2 regions of the Cellulosimicrobium sp. I38E genome follow, and region 1 is predicted to be linked to the other one. Evidence: riboswitches for the same ligand, from Rfam matches in the RefSeq annotation. Region 1 holds a riboswitch; the other holds the start of a gene.
What was found. Region 1 has a riboswitch for thiamine pyrophosphate ahead of A0J59_RS03640 (TenA family protein). Riboswitches for the same ligand answer to the same signal wherever they lie in the genome.

Region 1 (3,152 bases):
GCCGGTCTCGCGGGTCTTCTCGGCGGCGCGCAGCACGTCGTCGGGGAAGCCGTTGACGTTGTTCCACGCCCACATCCAGCTCCCGGGGCCGGGCGCGGCCGTGCCGAGGAACTGGAGCCGGCACGTCGTCGTCTCACCGGACGCGGCGGTGAAGGTGAACGTGCCCTCCGCCATCTCGGCGCCCCACGCGTCGTCACCGTGGTCGTCGGCGAGCTGGAGCTGGTGCTCGTGCGAGAGGAACGCGGCGTCGTCGACGAGCTCCTGGAGGGCCGGGGCGGTCTGCTCTGCCGTGCCGTGCGCGGTCTGCGGCTCCGTCATCCCTCGACGGTAGCCGCGCGCCTCCCCCCGCACCGGGGCACGACACGCGGTGCCGACCAGGTACCCGTCAGGTGCGTCTCGACCCCCGGGTCCGCGGGGCTCAGGCCGCGAGGAGCAGGACGTCGGCGGTGCGCGCGGTCGGGCGCGACGCGAGGGTCGGGGTCGCGATCGTGGTCCGCGCGACCGGGAGGTCGCGCACGGGCTCGCCCGCCGGGGCGGGGTGCCGCGGCGCGGAGAGCGCGCCGCGCTCCCGGACGGAGGAGAGCACGCGCACCGGGGCGACGGGGCGCAGTTCCTCTCCCGTACGCGCCACCAGGTCCACGAGGCGCAGGCCGAGCGCGCCGCAGACCGCTGCCAGCACCTCGGAGGACGCCTCCTTGCGGCCGCGCTCCACCTCGGACAGGTAGGCGGTGGAGACGCGCGCGGAGGCCGCGACGTCGACGAGCGTGCGACCCTGCGCGAGCCGTGCCCGCCGGAGGATCCCCCCGATGACGTGGCGCAGGAGCGGCTCCGGCCGCCCACCCGCCCGGGGCCGGGGGCTCGCCGGCGCTCCGCTCGGCGCTCCGCTCGGCGCTCCGCTCGGCACCGCGCTCGTCACGTCCATGCGGTCACGCTACCCGCGCCCCGCCCGGGTGCCGAGGCACCCGGGCGAGGATCTGCTGCTGGCGTAACGGCCCGCCGTCGGGCCTCGAGCGCCGGTGAGCGTCACCAGCGCTCGAGCGACCACGCCATCTGCCAGAACCGGATCTCGTGCCGGCAGCTCAGCTCGAACGCGCGCTCCATGCGGGCGCGCTCCGCCTCGCCCGCGTCGGCGGCGAGCGCGTCGAGGCGTGCTCGGAGGTCGGCCAGGACGCCCTCGGTGCGCTCGGCGGCGTAGAACTCCCACCAGCCCGCGAGCGGGTGGTCGTCCTCGATCACACCGGGCGTCGTCTCCCGCTCGGCGAGCCAGAACCGCCGCGCCGACCAGATGTAGGTCCACGGGCACGGCAGGAGCGCGGCGAGCAGCACGCCGAGCGAGTCGCGGCCCGCGGCGAGCATGTGGTCGACGTAGGCCTGCGCGCTCGGGGCGAGGCGGTGGGTCTGCGCCTCCTCGTACGTCACGCCGAGGAAGTCGCACATCGCGTGGTGGGCGTGCGACTCGTCGTCGAGCAGGAACCCGGCCTTCTCGTGGAAGTACGCGGCCCACTCCCGGTCGGGCGCGAGGGCCATGCCCAGGCCGTAGCAGCGCAGGTACGCCGTGAGGTACTGGTGGTCCTGGCCGACGTAGTGCCGCACCGCGGCCGGCTCGACGGAGCCGTCGCGCAGGCCGACGAGGAACGGGTGGTCGTAGAACTCGTCGAAGAGGTGCGCGTACCGGCGGGCGAGGTCGGCGGTGAAGCCGGCCTCCTCCTGCCGGACGAGCGCGGTCGGGTCGTCCGCGAAAACAGGGTTCAGGGTGATGGCAGCAGGCGTCGTCATGCCCACGTTCCTCCGCTCGTGCTAGCGAGATCAGGTTCGACGGGTCCGGGCGGCCGTACCGCTCGTCTCAGTCCCTCGGCCCGGCTGCCCGGGCGGGACGCCCCGCGTGGTTCGCCGCGACCCTAGCAAGGAAGCACCGCCCGCGTCGGGAGCATCCGGGGACGTGTGGGAATATAGTTGTAGCGACAACAAGTTGGAGCAGACATGACCACGAGCACCCCGGGCGCGGCGACCGACCGCCTCCTGTCCCCGTCCACGAGCATGGACGCCGTCACGCTGCGCGTCGGCGACCTCGAGCAGATGACGTCCTACTACACGGGCGCGTTCGCGCTCGCTCCCCTCGAGGAGCGTTCCCGCGGCACCGAGGTGCACCGTGTCCTCGGCCGCGGCACGACGCCCATGCTGCGCCTCGTGCACACGCCCGGCCTGCCCGCCGTCGACCGGCGCCAGGCCGGCCTGTTCCACACCGCGTTCCTGTTCGACGACGCCGCAAGCCTCGCCGCGACCGTCTACCGCGCCGCGCAGGACCGCCGGGGGTCGTTCGTCGGGTCGAGCGACCACCTCGTCAGCGAGGCGTTCTACTTCACCGACCCCGAGGGCAACGGCGTCGAGCTGTACACCGACCGGCCGCGCGAGACGTGGGTGCGCGAGCGGGGGCAGATCCGCATGGCCACCGAGTTCCTGGACCCGAACGCGTACCTGCGCACGCACCTCGACCAGGAGACGTTCGACGCCGGGCCCTCGCTCGCCGGGCGCGTGGGGCACGTCCATCTCCAGGTCGGTGACATCGCGACCGCCCACGACTTCTACGTCGACGCCGTCGGGTTCGAGGCCACGGTCACCGAGTACAGCGGCGCCCTGTTCGCGTCCGCCGGCGGCTACCACCACCACGTCGCGATGAACGTCTGGAACAGCGCCGGCGCCGGGCCGCGCGCCGCGAGCCTCGGCCTCGGGGACGTGGCGATCACCGTGCCCGGCCGCGACGACCTCGACGCGCTCGTCGCCCGCCTGCGCGCCCGTGGCCTGCAGCACGCCGACGACGGCCGCTCCGTCGTCGTGCACGACCCGTGGGGCACGCGCGTCACGCTGGCCGTGCCCGGCACGACGACCGACGAGCTGCTCGCGCGATGAGCGCTCCGGCTCCCCTCGTCGCGGTCCGGTCCGACGCGGACCCGACGAGCCCGCCCGCGGGGGGCGCCGTCGTCGTGCTGCTCCACGGGTTCGGCTCGCACGAGCACGACCTCGCCGGCCTCGGCCCGCACCTCGGTGCGCCCTGGGTCTCGCTGCGCGCCCCGCTCGCCCTCCCCCCACGGCGGGTTCGCGTGGTTCCCGATCGTCACGCCCGGCGACCCCGACCCCGAGCCCGTCGCGCGCGC
Region 2 (3,152 bases), on a different contig from region 1:
GGCCGTCGCCCTGGACGCCGACCGAGCGCACGTCGGCGAGCAGCACGACGGGGCACTGCCAGATCTCGTTGTCGAGTCCCGCCTTCGTCAGCTCCTCGCGCGCGATCGCGTCGGCGGCGCGCAGCGTCTCCAGGCGGTCCGCCGTGACCTCGCCGACGATGCGGATGCCGAGGCCGGGGCCGGGGAACGGCTGGCGGGCGACGATCTCCTCGGGCACGCCGAGCTCGCGGCCGACCGCGCGGACCTCGTCCTTGAACAGCGTGCGCAGCGGCTCGACGAGCGAGAACTGCAGGTCGTCGGGCAGGCCGCCGACGTTGTGGTGGCTCTTGATGTTCGCCGCGCCCTCGCCGCCGCCGGACTCGACGACGTCCGGGTAGAGCGTGCCCTGGACGAGGAACTTGACCTCGGCCCCGTGCTCGCCCGCGTCCTCGACGATCTGGCGCGCGGAGTCCTCGAACACGCGGATGAACTCGCGGCCGATGATCTTGCGCTTGGTCTCGGGGTCGCTGTGCCCCGCGAGCGCGGTGAGGAACCGCTCCTTCTCGTCGCGGATCACGAGGTTGACGCCCGTCGCCGCGACGAAGTCGCGCTCGATCTGCTCGACCTCGCCCGCGCGCATCAGGCCGTGGTCCACGTGCACGCACGTGAGCTGGTCGCCCACCGCGCGCTGCACGAGCGCCGCCGCGACCGCGGAGTCGACGCCGCCGGAGAGCGCGCAGATCACGCGCGCGTCGCCGACCTGGGCGCGGATCGCCGCGACCTGGTCCGCGATGACGTTGCCCGGCGTCCAGTCCGGGGCCAGTCCGGCGCCCTCGTAGAGGAAGTGCTCCAGCACGGTCTGGCCGTGCGCGGAGTGCTTGACCTCGGGGTGCCACTGCACGCCGTAGAGGCGGCGCGACGTGTCCTCGAACGCCGCGACGGGCGAGCCGGCCGACGTCGCGAGGACCTCGAAGCCCTCGGGCGCGCGGTGCACGGCGTCGCCGTGGCTCATCCACGTGGTCTGGTTCTCGGGGGTCCCGTCGAGCAGCACGCCCGCGGCGCACACCTCGACCTCGGTGCCGCCGTACTCGCGCAGGCCCGTCTGGGCGACCTCGCCACCGAGCGCCTTCGCCATGGCCTGGAAGCCGTAGCAGATGCCCATGACGGGCACGCCGGCCGCGAACAGCGCCGGGTCGACGAACGGGGCGCCGGTCGCGTACACCGACGACGGACCGCCGGAGAGGATGATCGCCACCGGGTCCTTCGCGAGCATCTGCTCGACCGTGAAGGTGTGCGGCACGATCTCGGAGTAGACCTTGGCCTCGCGCACGCGGCGCGCGATGAGCTGCGCGTACTGGGCGCCGAAGTCGACGACGAGCACGGGGCGCGGGGTCGCGGCGACCTCGGCGGTGGTGGGGGTGTCGGGAGCGGTGGCGGGTGACGTCACCGCTCCAGGATAGTCGCCGCGCGGCGCGGTCCCGTCCCGCGTCTCAGGCGCCGGCGGGCTCGGCGGCGCGCTCGGCCACACGCTCGACGATCCGGTCGCGCAGCGCGCGGGCCGCGGCCTCGGGGTCGCTCGCCTGCGTGACCGCCCGCACGACGACGACGCGCGTCGCCCCGGCGTCGAGCACCGCGTCGAGCCGGTCCGCGTCGATCCCGCCGATGGCGAACCACGGCGTGCTCGGCCGCGTCGCGGCGACCGCGCGCAGCAGGTCGAGCCCGACGGCCGCCCGCCCCGGCTTGGTCGGCGTCGCCCACAGGGGTCCGACGCAGAAGTAGTCGACGTCCGGGTCGGCCTCGGCAGCGGCCGCCTGGTCGGCCGAGTGCGTCGACCGGCCGAGCACGGGGCCGCCGCCGAGCAGGGCTCGCACCGCGGGGACGGGCAGGTCCCCCTGACCCATGTGGACGACGGGCGCGCCCGCGAGCTGTGCGACGTCCGCCCGGTCGTTGACCGCCCACAGCGCGCCGTGCTCCGTCGCGACCCGCGCGACAAGCTCCTGGAGCTCGAGCTCGCGCGCGACGTCGAGCGTCTTGTCGCGGAGCTGGACCACGTCGACTCCGCCCGCGAGCGCCGCCCGGAGGAAGTCCTCGAGGTCGCCGCGCTCCTCGCGCGCGTCCGTGCACAGGTAGAGGCGCGCGTCAGCGAGGCGGGTCCGCGCGGCGTCCGGAGCTTGCGGGGCGGGAGTGGCGAAGGTCTCGGTGCTCACCCGCCGGAGCCTAGCGGCGGCCCGTCCGGAGCAGGCGGTACTGTGGCCGACAGCACGGGAGCCCCCCACGGGGGCTGAGAGGGCGTCGGAGCCGACCGTCGAACCTGATCTGGGTCATGCCAGCGAAGGGAGCGCGCATGCACACCCCTGTCCGTCCTGGGCCCCGCCTGCCGGGAGCCGGTCCTGCCGTCCCCGACGGCGCGCGCGACGTCGTCGTCGTGGGTGGCGGGATCGTGGGTCTCGCCGTGGCGTGGCGGGCGGCGCGCGCGGGGCTGACCGTCACGGTGCTCGACCCGTCGCCGGGCGACGGCGCGACGCACGCCGCCGCCGGGATGCTCGCCCCGGTCACGGAGGCCGACTTCGGCGAGGACGACGCGCTGCGCCTGCACCTCGCCGCCGCCGCGGCATGGCCCGGCTTCGCGGCCGACCTGCACGCCGCGACCGGTGCCGACGTCGGCCTGCGCACCGCGGGCACCCTCACGGTCGCGTACGACGGCGACGACCTCGCGCTGCTCCGGCGCCTCCTCGCCCTCCACGCCGCGCACGGCCTCGCGTCGCACGAGCTCACCGTGGCCGACGCCCGTCGGCGCGAGCCCTACCTCGGCCCGCGGGTCGCGGGCGCGGCCTGGGCGCCCGCCGACCACGCGGTCGACCCGCGCGCGACGCACGCGGTGCTGCTCGGCGCGCTCGACGGGGGCGCCGGGCCGGGGACGCTCGCGAGCGCGGACGGCGGTGCCGAGGCGCGCGCCGCCGTCGTGCGGGCGTCGGCGAGGCGGCTCGCGCTCGACCCGTCCGGGCGCGTCCTGGGGGTGCGCGACGACGCGGGCCGGCTCCACGCGGCGGGCGCGGTCGTCGTCGCGGCGGGCTGGGAGTCCGGGGCGCTGCTCGCGGACGTCCCGGGCGTCGTCGTGCCGACGCGGCCGGTCAAGGGGCAGACGCTGCGCCTCGACGCCGGGCCGGACCTCG

Region 2: linked by a shared signal. The riboswitch ahead of thiO (glycine oxidase ThiO) and the one ahead of A0J59_RS03640 (TenA family protein) in region 1 are both predicted to bind thiamine pyrophosphate.

The regions. Positions count from the first base shown of each region.
Region 1 is NZ_LUAZ01000012.1:82,000-85,151, reverse strand. It holds gene A0J59_RS03650 (DUF6882 domain-containing protein) at 1-318, opposite strand, end outside; gene A0J59_RS22600 (helix-turn-helix transcriptional regulator) at 419-922, opposite strand; gene A0J59_RS03640 (TenA family protein) at 1,024-1,776, opposite strand; TPP riboswitch at 1,767-1,891, opposite strand; gene A0J59_RS03635 (VOC family protein) at 1,981-2,907, shown strand; gene A0J59_RS03630 (alpha/beta hydrolase) at 3,043-3,152, shown strand, end outside.
Region 2 is NZ_LUAZ01000016.1:38,152-41,303, forward strand. It holds gene guaA (glutamine-hydrolyzing GMP synthase) at 1-1,426, opposite strand, end outside; gene thiE (thiamine phosphate synthase) at 1,470-2,186, opposite strand; TPP riboswitch at 2,239-2,319, shown strand; gene thiO (glycine oxidase ThiO) at 2,324-3,152, shown strand, end outside.